DNA from 2 places in the Undibacterium sp. Tian12W genome. Region 2 is predicted to be linked to the other one. Evidence: riboswitches for the same ligand, from Rfam matches in the RefSeq annotation. Region 2 holds a riboswitch; the other holds the start of a gene.
The links. Region 2 has a riboswitch for cyclic di-GMP ahead of ACO0LI_RS12735 (putative Ig domain-containing protein). Riboswitches for the same ligand answer to the same signal wherever they lie in the genome.
Positions count from the first base shown of each region.

Region 1: another riboswitch for cyclic di-GMP. It lies ahead of ACO0LI_RS21340 (response regulator); the one in region 2 lies ahead of ACO0LI_RS12735 (putative Ig domain-containing protein).

Region 1 is NZ_JBMPPK010000017.1:119,337-126,469, reverse strand. Features, by position in the region: gene bioB (biotin synthase BioB) at 1-741, shown strand, start outside; gene ACO0LI_RS21355 (acetyl/propionyl/methylcrotonyl-CoA carboxylase subunit alpha) at 882-2,885, shown strand; gene ACO0LI_RS21350 (hypothetical protein) at 3,083-3,253, shown strand; gene ACO0LI_RS21345 (pyridoxine 5'-phosphate synthase) at 3,250-3,978, shown strand; cyclic di-GMP riboswitch class I at 4,159-4,243, shown strand; gene ACO0LI_RS21340 (response regulator) at 4,282-5,190, shown strand; gene ACO0LI_RS21335 (response regulator) at 5,266-5,631, shown strand; gene ACO0LI_RS21330 (chemotaxis protein CheW) at 5,673-6,218, shown strand; gene ACO0LI_RS21325 (methyl-accepting chemotaxis protein) at 6,320-7,133, shown strand, end outside.
Region 2 is NZ_JBMPPK010000009.1:41,439-48,571, reverse strand. Features, by position in the region: gene ACO0LI_RS12745 (TolC family protein) at 1-571, shown strand, start outside; gene ACO0LI_RS12740 (multicopper oxidase family protein) at 597-2,009, shown strand; gene ACO0LI_RS12735 (putative Ig domain-containing protein) at 2,068-4,698, opposite strand; cyclic di-GMP riboswitch class I at 4,775-4,861, opposite strand; gene ACO0LI_RS12730 (hypothetical protein) at 5,183-5,851, shown strand; gene ACO0LI_RS12725 (hypothetical protein) at 6,040-6,549, shown strand; gene gluQRS (tRNA glutamyl-Q(34) synthetase GluQRS) at 6,635-7,133, opposite strand, start outside.

The DNA of each region.
Region 1 (7,133 bases), on a different contig from region 2:
CGCGAAGTGCTGGATGCCGCCAAAGCCGCCCGCGAAAACGGCGCAACCCGTTTTTGCATGGGTGCAGCATGGCGTTCACCTAAAGACCGTGACATGGAAAAGGTAGAAACCATGGTGCGCGAAGTCAAGGCCATGGGCCTGGAAACTTGCGCGACTCTGGGCATGCTCAAGGAAGAACAGGCGCAGCGCCTGAAAGATGCAGGTCTCGACTACTACAACCATAACCTCGATACCGCACCTGAGTTTTACAGCAATGTGATTTCTACCCGCGATTACCAGGACAGGCTTGATACGCTTGGTCATGTACGCAGTGCGGGTCTCAAAGTCTGTTGCGGTGGCATCGTCGGCATGGGTGAGTCACGCCGCCAGCGCGCTGGCCTGATTGCGCAGCTGGCGAACCTGAATCCCTATCCAGAATCGGTGCCTGTCAATCATCTGGTGCAGGTAGAAGGCACGCCTTTGCATGGCCTGGACCCACTTGATCCGCTGGAATTTGTACGCACGATAGCTGTTGCCCGTATCACCATGCCCAAGGCGCGTGTGCGCCTGTCTGCCGGTCGTCGCCAGATGGGTGAGGCGGTACAGGCCATGTGCTTCCTGGCTGGCGCGAATTCGATTTTCTACGGCGATAAATTGCTGACTACGGCTAATCCTGAAGCGCAGGATGATCGCGTACTGCTCGATAAACTGGGCTTGAAGACGCGTGGCAAGGTCGAAGCGAAAGCTGGAAATTGTGGTTGATTAAGAACTTAAGTAAGACCTTAAATCTTTAGCACAGAGCACACAGAGAAAAAATGGAGACACAGAGGAAGGCAAGTGCTTTTCTTTGATGAAAATCGTAGTCAATTATCGTAGATACATCCACCCAAAAGGTTAGAGACATGTTTACCAAAATCCTTATCGCCAACCGTGGCGAAATTGCTTGCCGTGTTGCTGCTACCGCACGCCGCATGGGCATCAAGACTGTCGCTGTGTATTCCGAAGCCGATGCCAATGCCAAGCATGTCGCGGTTTGTGATGAGGCAGTCTTGATAGGCCCGGCTGCCGCCAAAGAGAGTTATCTGCGTGCCGACAAGATCATAGAAGTCGCATTGGCGACGGGCGCGCAGGCGATACATCCGGGTTATGGCTTCCTGTCAGAAAACAGTGAATTCGCTGAAGCCTGTGCCAAAAATGGCATCGCGTTCATCGGCCCGCCAGCATCGGCGATAGAAGCCATGGGCAGCAAGTCTGCGGCGAAATCCCTGATGGAAAAAGCCAATGTGCCGCTGGTGCCGGGCTACCATGGCGATAATCAGGATGCGGATTTTTTACATACCGAGGCTGACCGTATCGGTTACCCCGTCTTGCTCAAAGCCAGTGCCGGTGGTGGTGGCAAGGGCATGCGTGTTATCGAAAAATCGGCTGACTTCAAGGATGCGCTGGCATCCTGCAAGCGTGAGGCCATCAATTCTTTTGGTGACGACAAAGTGCTGGCAGAAAAATATCTGCAAAGACCACGTCATATAGAAATACAGGTGTTTGCTGATACCCACGGCAATTGCGTCTACCTGTTCGAACGTGATTGCTCGGTACAGCGTCGCCATCAAAAAGTGTTGGAAGAAGCACCTGCACCCGGCATGACGGCAGAACGCCGTGCAGCCATGGGTGATGCTGCCGTAGCTGCGGCAAAAGCAGTGGGCTATGTCGGTGCGGGGACGGTGGAATTCATCGCCAACCAGGACGGTTCTTTCTATTTCATGGAAATGAATACCCGTTTGCAGGTTGAACATCCGGTGACAGAAATGATCACTGGTACTGATCTGGTGGAATGGCAATTGCGTGTTGCTGCAGGTGAAAAACTGCCGCTGCAACAAAATGAATTACAGATCCATGGTCACGCGATTGAAGCACGCGTATATGCAGAAAACCCAGAAAAAGGTTTCCTGCCATCGATAGGTACTCTGCGTCATGCGCGTACTCCTGTTGCCGTGAATTTTGAACTAGGTGGCGCGACTGATCCGGCGGCTTTCCGTATCGATAGTGGCGTGCGTGAAGGCGATACGATTTCGCCTTTCTATGACCCCATGATTGCCAAGATGATAGTCTGGGGCAAGGACAGGAAAGAAGCGCTGGCCCGCATGGCGCAAGCCCTGGCGCAATACCAGATCGTCGGCCTGAACAGCAATATCGCCTTCCTGTCACGCCTGGTCACCAGCACAGCTTTTTCTGGCGCTGATCTGGATACTGGCCTGATAGAACGCAATCAGGCAGAACTGTTCCCAGCACCGGTAGCCGCGAATCTGACTACGCTGGCGCTGGCGGTTGTATCCCTGTTGAATTCAGAAAAATCTACAAAGGGTAGCAGCAGCGACCCATGGCAATCCAGCCACGGCTGGCGCATGAACAGCCTTATGCAACGTAGCCTGCAATTCACGGAAGAAGAACAAACGCATGATGTGCAAGTGACTTATCTGTCTGACGGCTGGCAAGTGCAGGCAGGTGAATCGAAAGTGCAAGTCAGGCTGGCACTCGCCGATGAAAATGATATCGTCATCAAGATTGCAGACCAGACCGTGGCTGCTACTGTGGTACGCGATGGTGAGCATTTCCATGTCTTCAGTCAAGGCAAGCATACTGACCTGCATTACATTGATGCACTGGCGCATGCTGGTGAAGCCGAGGCTGAAACTGGCCGCCTGACCGCACCCATGCCAGGCAAGATCGTTGCTGTGCTCGTCAACAAGGCACAGGAAGTGAAGAAGGGCGATGCCCTGCTGATCATGGAAGCCATGAAGATGGAGCATACGATCTCTGCCCCGCATGATGGCGTCATTGATGAAGTCTTGTATGCGATTGGTGATCAGGTTACTGAAGGCGCGCAATTGCTGGCTTTCCAGCAGTAGGCTTGCCTGGAGTTGGTACCGTAAAGCCAGCACTGTTGTGCTGGCTTTTTTACAGTATAAAAAAATGTGAATGCACTCCTTCCCCTTCAAGGGGAAGGCCGGGATGGGGATGGGTTTCTTTCGCAAATTAATTAAGTGTTTCATTAATCAAAACCCATCCCCACCCCAACCCTCCCCTTGAAGGGGAGGGAGTTTTAATGGCATTTCATCAGGTGAATGTTAGTTATAGAAAAACAGATACACCAACAAATCACCCCGCTGTGTTACTTGTACAAACCACCAAGCAAGTCCATCATGAATACTTGAACAAGAAAAATCTGCAAAAAGCGATTTTTTATTATCTTGCCCAGACTTTGGAATTACCATGACCGCACTCTCCATCAACATCAACAAAATCGCCTTGCTGCGCAATTCGCGTGGCCGTAATTACCCTGATGTGCAGGCCTTTGCTGCGCGCTGCCTGGACCTCGGTGCGCGTGGCATTACCCTGCATCCACGTCAGGATCAAAGGCATGCGCGTTATTCTGATGTCGAAACCCTGGGCTTGCTGTGCCAGGCGCGTGGTGTGGAGTTGAATGTCGAAGGTTATCCCGCGTCAGACTTTCTCGAAGTCGTGAAGCGCAACAAGCCTGCGCAATGCACGTTGGTGCCGGATGCGCCAGATCAGCTGACTTCTGACCATGGCTGGGACTTGCGCAAGGATGCCGACTTTTTACGCCCCGCGCTGGCTGAACTGAAGGCGCTGGGTATACGCAGCAGCCTGTTTATTGATTATGACAACCAGGACATGCACCTGGCCAAAGAACTGGGGGCCGACCGGGTCGAGTTATATACCGAACCCTATGCCGAACATTTTGGCACGGCAAAGGGGGAAGAGATTTTCCAGGGCTTTGTGGCTGCTGCCAAACGTGCCCAGGATGCTGGACTGGGAGTGAACGCAGGGCATGATCTGAACCTGGATAACCTGGCCAGATTCCTGACCATACCCGGCATATTGGAAGTCTCTATAGGCCATGCCGTCATCGTTGAATGCCTGGAACAGGGCATTGTTGAAGTGCTCACAAAATACGCAAAAATTTGCCAGCAAGGCTAGATTTTGCATTTTTTGCATGAAAAAAGAAAAAGCAAAAAAATGTTAACTTTTTCCTTGTAGCCTTCAAATTCTTGAACTACATTGGGGTAACGGTGCTTCGCATGAAGCACTGTGGTTGATGTTCCTCTCTATGCTCAAGAGATAATCGATAGAGAGAATATCAGCGTTGTTGTTGGTGTTGGTGTTTAAAGGCAAACCACCCGAAAGCGTGGGACGCAAAACTACAGGGCCCTCGCTAAACACGGCAGGGTAGCCAGGTACCGTATTCCGCATTGGCGGTTTTTCGTTAAGAGGCATGTGCTCATGAATAGCATTTCTACGGCGCTTCCCGGCGCTTCTAAAAAAATTCTGATTAGTGTATTCGGTTTGTCTGAGTATGAATTGCGTCTGGTGCGCAGCGTGCTTAGCTTGACCATGGCGAGCGGACGCAGGCATTCCTATGCCTTGTGCGATGCCAGTCAGGCTGCTGACCCTGATATCGTCATACTCGATCCGGATAATAGCCAGGCCAGGGCAGCTTTACAGGAGCTTATAGCAACACACAATATTCCCGAACCTGCAACGGTATTCATTTCCAATGCAGGCAAAGCACATCCAGGCAAATATCATTTACTGCATCCTCTGGTTCCAACCAAGATGCTGGCCTTGCTGGATCAGGTAGCAGATGAACTGGAAAAAGTTTTACAAACAGCATTTCCACTCAGTGCAGCAGTTGCTCAGAAGGCAGAAATGGACAAAGCAGCTATTGTGCAGCCCCTGCTGCAAAAAAATCCTTCAAACTCGGTTTTGCAGGGTGGTCACCGTGCCCTGATCGTGGATGACAGCCCTACTGCAAGAATCAAGATAGACCTGGAATTGCGCTCGATGAAGATCGCTTCTGACTGCGCTGAGACTGGCGAGCAAGCCTTGCAGATGCTGGAAAAGAAAAACTACGACATCATCTTCCTCGACATCGTCATGCCTGGTGCTGATGGCTATGAAATCTGCAAGATCATACGCCGCCATCCACAAACCAAACGCACACCCGTGGTCATGCTGACCAGCAAATCCTCTCCGTTTGACCGTATCCGTGGCTCGCTGTCTGGATGCAGCAGTTATCTGACCAAGCCTGTAGAACACCTGAAGTTCCGTGCCGTCGTCGAAAAGAGCCTGAGTGCAACTGAGACAGCGCCTGAAATGGAAAAGAATCACGGCCTGGCGATGGGTACCTGAAACCAGATCAGCCCAATATTTTTACCTTGGCTCTGGGGATCAGAGCGTTTCACTTACACATCTCGGGAGTACATCATGGGTATGAAAAAAGCACTCGTTGTTGACGATTCCACGACTGAACTGGCCAACATCAAAAGCATATTGACTGATGCCGGTTATGTGGTGGTCACTGCATCCAGCGGCAAGGACACGCTGGAAAAAGCCAAGGCCGAAAAACCTTCGATTATTTTCCTCGACATCGTCATGCCAGAAATGGATGGCTATGAAGCCTGCCGTAGCCTGACGCAAGATCCGGCAACCAAAGACATCCCTATTATTTTTGTCAGCAGCAAATCGCAAAAAGCCGACAAGATCTGGGGGCAGTTGCAAGGTGCTAAAGGCTATGTCGCCAAGCCTTATACAGCTGACCAGATTATTGATCAACTCAAAATCGCTGCCTGATTTTAAATTTTGTAACGCATCACCCATCTGCGGGGGCGGTCATGAGCTTAGTCACTTCCAGCAATGCCGGACAGTCCAAAGAATGGCTGCCACCCAGTGTTGCCCTTGAGCGCTTCACTCCACCTGGCGACTTGCTGTGGAGTGATGTGGCACCACTAGTCGAAAGAAAGCGTTATGGCTACCGCGTAAATTCTTTGAATTTGCTGATCAGGGCCGAGGTAGGGAGTGAAGTGATAAGACCACAGGCACTTGCTCCCTTGCCTGGTGCAGCAGCCTTCTTGCTTGGCCTGATCAATCTGCGCGGCAACCTGGTACCCATCTTTGACCTGGGCCTGGTACTCAGTGGCCGCAGGTCAGAAGTCACCGCCTCGAAATTGTTTTTGATACTGGACAAGGCAGAAAATGCCGTTGGCATGCTGATAGACAGTTATCCGCAGCCACTGACCGAATTGCGCACCATTACCCAGATGCCGCAATTGCCTGCCACGCTGGAAGCCCATGTGCCAGCTGCCTTTGTCAAGGATGACAAAGTCTGGCTGGACTTCAATCATGAAAGTTTTTTTGAAAAACTCAGCCGCAGTGTATAGAGCACAGAACTAAAAAGCATAGAACTAAAAACTGGAATCGGCTGATCCCCTGCTATTGATTTGACCAAGTAGTCTTCGATGTTTTTCTTGTGGAGAGCAAAATGAAATTACGTACTCCGAATATTGGTATCCGGCTCAGTCTGGGATTTACAGCGGTGTTGCTGCTGTTGGCGGTAACGGCCTGGCTGGCGATGTCCAACCTGAAGAGCATCAATGACGGTACCCACCGCATTGTGGATGGTAGCTACCCTAAAGTTGTGCTTGCCTACAAGATGCTTGGTAACGTTAATGCCAATGCGCGTTCCATGCGTAATATGCTGCTCCTGAACGATCAATCGGCAGTGGAAAAAGAACAGCAACTGATTTTGTCTCGCAGGCAAAACCAGGATGAAAACATCGCCGGTTTTGAAAAACTGATTACCAGTGAAGAAGAAAAAGGCATCTTCCAGACAGCGACCGAAGCACGTAATAAATACGGCGCTTCACAAAGGGAATTCCTGCGTCTGGCGACTGAAGGTAAAAAGACGGAAGCCACAGCCTGGTTGCTTGGCAACCTGCAAGCCGATCAGGAGAAATGGTTTTCTTCGATGGATAATCTCATCGACTACCAAACAAAATTGGTGAATAAGGATGGTGCCGCCGCCGATAGCACTTATGTCAGTGCGAAAAACATCCTGGCTTTGGTGGCAGCCTTGTCCATCTTGCTGGCAGCAGGTGTTGCCTACTGGATGACGCGCAGTATTACCAAACCGGTATCGCATCTGATTGGCGTTATGCAGAAGCTGACACAGGGTGATGCCAGCGTCAGGGCGCGCAGCACTCAACCGGACGAAATTGGCAAACTCTCACGCCAGTTCGACAGGATGGTGGATGAACGTGAAGCCAGCCGCAAATCCATTGAAGATGAAAATGAAA
Region 2 (7,133 bases):
CATACAACTGGCAAAACAGGAACTCGATGCCGCCGCAGCACGCCAGGGTTCGAGCCTGGTCAGCAGCTTCACCGATATGGAACTGGGTATCAGGCGCGACACCAATTTTGATGCAGCGGGACATGGTGAGATCAAACGTGGTGTTGAGGTCAGCCTGAGCTTGCCCCTATTTGACTGGGGTGATGCGCAGAGAACGGCCATGAATGCGAATACCCTGGCCGCCAGTTATCGCCTGCAGGCGACGGTGAACAATGCTGGTTCACACCTGCGCAGCAGCTATTCCGCCTATCGCAACATGTACGATATCGCCCGTCAATACCGCGACGAGATACTGCCTTTGCGCAAACGCATCTCGGCAGAAAACCAGTTGCGCTACAACGGCATGTTCATCAGCGTATTTGAATTGCTGGCCGACAGTCGCGAACAAATGAACAGCGTGCTGGCTGCCATCAATGCAGAGCAACAATTCTGGCTGGCAGATGCGGCCTTGCAGGCTGAGTTGCTGGGGCGCCCGTCAGCAAGTAATCTGAATTCCGTTAAATCGACTGCCACGGCAGAAGCAGCGCATTGATCTCAGGATCTGCGAAGGAAATAACATGAGTACAAGAAGAGATTTTTTTAAATTGGCGAGCATTGCTGGTGGTGCACTCGCAGCAAGCACCGTCAGCAAGGTGGTATTGGCAGCCTTGCCAGAGGCAGTCACACAAATTAGCCCGGATACCATGCCACCATTGCAGCCCAAGAACGGCCGCCCATACAATCCGGTAGTGACCCTGAATGGCTGGACGTTACCATGGCGCATGAATAATGGTGTCAAGGAATTCCATCTCGTGGCAGAGCCAGTCGTGCGCGAAATGGCACCCGGCATGAAAGCGCATCTATGGGGTTATAACGGCCAAAGTCCGGGGCCGACGATAGAGGTAGTGGAGGGCGATAAAATACGCATCTTTGTCACCAATCGTTTGCCCGAACATACGAGCATACACTGGCACGGCCAGCGCCTGCCAAATGGCATGGATGGTGTATCCGGACTGACCCAGCCGTCGATACAGCCAGGCAAGACCTTTGTCTATGAATTTGTCGCACGTCGCCCGGGTACCTTCATGTACCACCCGCATGCCGATGAAATGACGCAGATGGCGATGGGCATGATGGGTTCATGGATTACCCATCCCAAAAACAAGCATCCACAGATTGATGAAGTCGATAGGGATTTTATTTTCCTGCTCAGTGCTTATGACATAGAGCCAGGTGCATTCAAACCTAATATCATGACCATGACAGATTTTAATTTGTGGACATGGAATAGTCGCGTCTTCCCCGGCATTGATACCCTGAATGTGCGCAAGAATGACAGGGTCAGGATACGCGTAGGCAATCTGACGATGACCAACCACCCCATTCATATTCATGGTCATGAATTCACCGTGACAGGCACAGACGGCGGCCCGGTACCAAGAACTGCACGCTGGCCCGAGGTAACGACGGATATTGCCGTTGGTCAGATGCGCCAGGTGGAGTTTGTCGCCGACGAAGAGGGTGACTGGTCCTTCCACTGCCACAAGAGCCATCACACCATGAATGCCATGGGCCATAATGTACCGTCGATGATAGGTGTTGATCACAAGGACGTGGCAGACAAAATCAACAAGCTCATTCCCGCCTACATGACCATGGGGGACAAGGGCATGGCCGACATGGGCAATATGGAAATGCCCTTGCCTGACAATACTCTGCCCATGATGACGGGCGAGGGGCCGTTTGGTGGACTGGAAATGGGCGGCATGTTCAGCGTAGTCAAAGTGCGCAAAGACCAGAAGCCGGGGGATTATAAAGACCCTGGCTGGTTCAGGCACCCCAAGGGGACGGTAGCCTATGAATATGGCGGCCCCGTGGCAGAAGCGCCGCGCCAGCCTGCGGATGCGGCGATCGGGCATTCAGGACATGGCAGCGCGACACCTGAGTTGGAACTCAAGGTAAGGAAGCCGCAGGGCCATGGTGGGCATTAACGCTGGTCAGTAGTAAAAAACGGAGCAAATTGCTCCGTTTTTTATATAGGCATTAATTTCAGTTGATCGTGATAGGGACGTTGGCAGTTGCTTTTCTGCCCAGGCTGTCTGTCACGGTCACTACCATGGTATAGCTGCCCTTGACGGGGCTGGTCCAGTTCAGCGCAATATTCAATCCGCTCATCGCAAATCCCAGGCCCAGAGGTGCACCGGTGATGGAGATGGACAGAGATGTCGCACCCGGTGCGCTGATGCTGATGTTGCCCGTCAAGGCTTTGCCTGCGCTTCCTGTTATCGCAGGGGCCGTGATGCTCAAACCCGATGCCGCTACGCTGATTGTGATGACAGCTTGGCCACTCAGGCCTGTCTTGCTGTCCTTGGCGACCACGGTGACCGCATAATTACCTGCAACAGGGCTGACCCAGGTGATGACACCTGTGCTGCTGATAGCCATCCCTGCAGGTGCACCAGTCAGCGTATAGCTCAGGGCATTGCTGGCCTTGACCGCTACCGTGTAAGTCAGCGCAGTGCCTACAGTGCCACTGACACTTGCTGCTGTGACTACCGGTGCAGCCTGCTGCGCAATGACTACGGTATATACCGCTTTGCCTGTCAATCCGTTCTTGCTGTCGGTGGCGCTGACGGTGACAGAATACGTGCCTGTGACTGGCGCTGCCCAGCTTACGGTTCCAGTAGCGCTGATGCTCATGCCAGCAGGTGCGCCGCTGAGGCCGTAGGTCATCGCATTTGCCGATGTGGCTGTGACGTTAAAACTCAAGGCAGTTGCTGCGGTACCGTTGATCGTCGCGGCGGTCACAACTGGCGATGTGGGTGCTGTGATCACAACGGTGTAAGTGCCTTTGCCACTCAAGCCTGTTTTGCTATCGGTGGCAGTAGCGGTGACGGTATAGGTGCCTGCGACCGGTGCAGCCCAGGTCACTGCACCGGCGCTGCTGACACTCATGCCTGCAGGGTTGCCACTCAGGGTATAAGCAAGGGCGTTATCGCCTATTGCTGACACCGTAAAGCTCAGTGCCGTACCAACCTGACCATTGATGCTTGCTGAGGTGACTGCCGGTGGGTTTGCAATGACCGTGCCACTGAGCGCGCTCAACAGGCCGTTGACATTCGGGCTGCCCAGACCAGTCAGTTGATCGTAACCGGTTTTTGCCGTGCAGACTGTGCAACTGCCATTGCTGCCCTTGGCAACGTCAGCAAATACACTGGCATAACTGCCTGGTACGCTGGAGATTTTGTTATACAACACTGCGTGGGGTGCGCCTAATACTGTTTTGCCAGCTTGTACCAGAGTCGCATTGGCGACCGCGATGATGCCTGCCCACTGCGGTGTCGCCAGGCTGGTGCCGCCAGCGCTGACCCAGTTGACTGTGCTGCTACCTGGCGTCATGACTGCAACATACTGGCCAGTGTTTGGATCAGAATTCATGGATACATCAGCCACTGTCCTGCGGGCAGGTGCACCCATGCCTGGTACGGTCGTATTTTGATAGGCAGGTGTGGCCGTATAAGCACTGACACCACCACCGGTATTTGCCCAGGCCACTTCTGTCCTGCTACTACCGGAATATGTCAGGCTGGTGCCGCCAACCGCTACCACATTCGGTGACACTGCTGGCCATTCAACAGCGGGACCATTGTCGCCGGATGCGGCAAGATAAGTCATTTTTGCTGTAGTGAATGTGCTTTCTACACCTGCAGTCCAGCTGCCTTCGGATGAGCCAAAACTCATGGACACCACGCCCGGCCCCATGGCATTGGCCAGCCGGATACCACCGACCATATTACTCATCGAAGAATCAGTTGCTTCAATGAGGATGATGCGTGCCAGCGGTGCGGTCGCATGTGCCCATTGCACATCAAGTGCGATCTCGGTTGCCCAGCCAGAATCATAAGCTGGTGTGCTGCTGCTCATACTACCTGCACTGGTGCTGAACACGACAGAGAATTCACATCCTGCCGCGCTTGATGCAGCAGCTAAAGGCAAAGTCGCGTTGGCAGCTATACTTTTTACGGTACATGCAGGCAGCCCAAATTTCTGATTGAAGGCATTCAGCTCCGCCACGATATTGGGATCATGTTTGGCGTTGACGATATAGATAGTCTGGCCTGCACCGAGTTGTGCAGCTTGTGCTGTAGTCAAACTGCTCAGGCTGGCTGGCAGTGTTGGCATGCCATAGGCGGTGCGTATTTGTGCTGGTGTAAAAGTAGATACCACACCAGTGCCAGCAGACGGCAGCACATCCCCCTGGCCCGCCGCGATAGGAGCCGGTGTGAATTGTGGACGGGGCAGAGAGCGTATCGCCGACACCGTCAGACCACGGCCACGCACACCTTGCCATTCGCGTGGTATGGCTTGCATGGCTGCAGGCATGCGGGCTGATCTGCTACCATCAATCGCATCAGTATCGGCAGGTGCATCCAGCAATACCGGGGCCAGATGAAATGTTGGTTGAGTATTTAGCGCCGCCACATCTGGCGGCAGAACTGGTACTGACATTTCCAGTGTAGTCGTGCCTGTAGCAACTTCTGCGGGTGGCAACGCAATGACAGCATTGCTGACCTGGGGGCTGTCACCACCGCAAGCTGTAAGTATGCTTGCGCTTATTAAAATACTCAGGTAGCTGAGTGAGCTAAATGAGTTGGAAACTGTTCTTTTTGAATTAATCACGTGTGCACTCCGATATCAGCAGAGGGCGGTGATTCGGTAGTCATGCGCGGCAGTTAACAACTGCAACGACAACATCACCGGTAACCCCGCTGCCATGGCGCATATGCGCTGTAGGCCGGTGGCTTTGCGTCCCCATCTTTCAACGGGTTTGCCCTCAAGTTTTTTGGAAACTAATTTAAGACATCTATTTGAAACATCTATTTGTAACGTTTATATGAAACGTCTAAATGACGAATTCAGGATATGAATATTTGCGCCCAAATGAAAGCGAAAAAATGTCAAGGATTGTTGAAATCATGCAGCTAAAACAAACTTCGATTTCGCTTTGATAATGGAAACTGCAAATAGTTGTTTGGCTGGCTTTTGAATAAAACAAAAGTGTTAATTTGTAAAATCATTTCCACTATTAAATCCGTCATGGCAGCATCGCGGGTCAGGATTCGTATCCAGTTTTTTTATTTGAATTGAACACAACAAATTACACATGAAACATTCTTCAACAATTTCCCGCACTATTTTTTTGCTCGGTCTGGCACTCACTTGCGCAAGCTCGCAGGCTGCAAAAATCAGTCTGGACGATTGCGACTTGATTACCGCAAAACCTTTGCGTGCAGATTTCAAGGACTGGTTGGCAAAGAACCGCAAACTCGCTGCTGAGGGCAATGTAGAGGCGCAAACCTATGTTGCGGCTGAGGCAAATAATCGTCTGGCCTGTCTGGAAGAAAAAATTACTGAAAAGTCGGGTTGGTCAATGACCATGAGCAGTGCAGATGGCACTAGTGAAACAACATTCAATCCGGGGATACCGAACATCAAGAAAAATGCAGATGCCTATGCCGCATTGAAAGATGCTGTCAAATACACCCATCAGGCCGGAGCGAATGATCCTGCTTATCGCAGTATGTCGGCTCAACTGGTACTGCGCTATCAAACGGTATTGCCTGAAGCGCTGGAAACTGCCTACGAAGATGTGGCTGGTGCCCATCAACTGGAATGTGTGCTCAAGCGTAAATTTGGCAAGCGTGATGCGCAATATGCCTGTATGTCAAACAGATCCACCTTGGCGCAATTGACAACAAAAGTTCCAGCTGAACGCCGTACTGTTCTTGATCAAAAAGCACAACAATGGGCTGCAGATTTTCCTGTCAAGTAAGTTGCAAATAGATATTTTTGATGCGTTTTTATTTGCTATTACATGAGGGAATGTTGGTTAGCGTACAGAGGCTTTGCCAGTGCTCAGCCAGAATATTTACGACTGAAGTCAACAGATGTGCCGTTCAAGCGTTATAGGTGTAAGCACAGGATATGCTCCTGTGAGCAGTATCAAATAAGGAGTTAGAAATGAAAACCATGACATGCAGAAAGATAATGCTCGCAGGTGCAGCCTGTGCCGCACTATTCATGACAGGGCAGAGTCAGGCGCAGGATGTGGGTGTGTCTATGCAATTCGGGCAACCAGGTTTCTATGGCCGGGTAGATATTGGTAACTTTCCTCAGCCTCAGGTAATTTATACTGAGCCACGCATAGTGCAAAGGGTGAATGTGGTCCAGCAACCAATGTATCTGGTGGTGCCGCCAGGCCATAGAAATAAATGGGAAAAACATTGCTATCGCTATAATGCCTGCGATCGCCCCGTGTATTTTGTGCAGGAAAACTGGTACAACACCCAGGTAGTGCCACGTTACCGCGACGGTTATTATCGTGACCATGATTACAGACATGATGCTTACAGACGCGACGATTACAGACGCGATGATTATAGGCGTGACGACTATCGTCGCGACGACCGGCGCTATGATGAGCATGAACGCCACGGACATGGACGCGGCAGGGAACATCCAGAGCATTAATTGCGTATTAATTGCTTATGAGTTGCTTGCCAGCTACTCGTCAATGAGCGGCAGTATCAACAAGGGCTGCATTGCAGCCCTTGTTTTATGGCGATGTCACATGGGCTATTTTTTCTTTCCAGGCATGAATCGCCAGAGGCCAGAAAGCTGGTATATCAGTGACTGGTGAGGGTAAATCCAGCCCGAGGAATTGGGCTGCCGGTATCAGTGCTTCATGCAGTACATCATTATCCCCACGGTCAAAAGCCAGCGCCCCAGTTTGCTTGGACAGTTTCTCACCATCTGCATTAGTCACTACTGGCACATGCAGGTAATGCGGTGTGGGCAAGCCCAGCAATTCTTGCAGATAGATTTGCCTTGCAGTGGAATCTATCAGATCAGCACCACGCACCACATGCGTGACGCCTTGCGCGGCATCATCGACTACCACCGCTAGTTGATAAGCCCAGAAACCATCGGCACGTTTCAAGACAAAATCCCCCACCTCGGTCGCCAGGTTTTGCTGCTGCATGCCAGCCATGCGGTCTTCAAAGCGATAGAGTTGATCTGGCACGCGCAAGCGCCAGGCACGCGCTGTCTTGCCA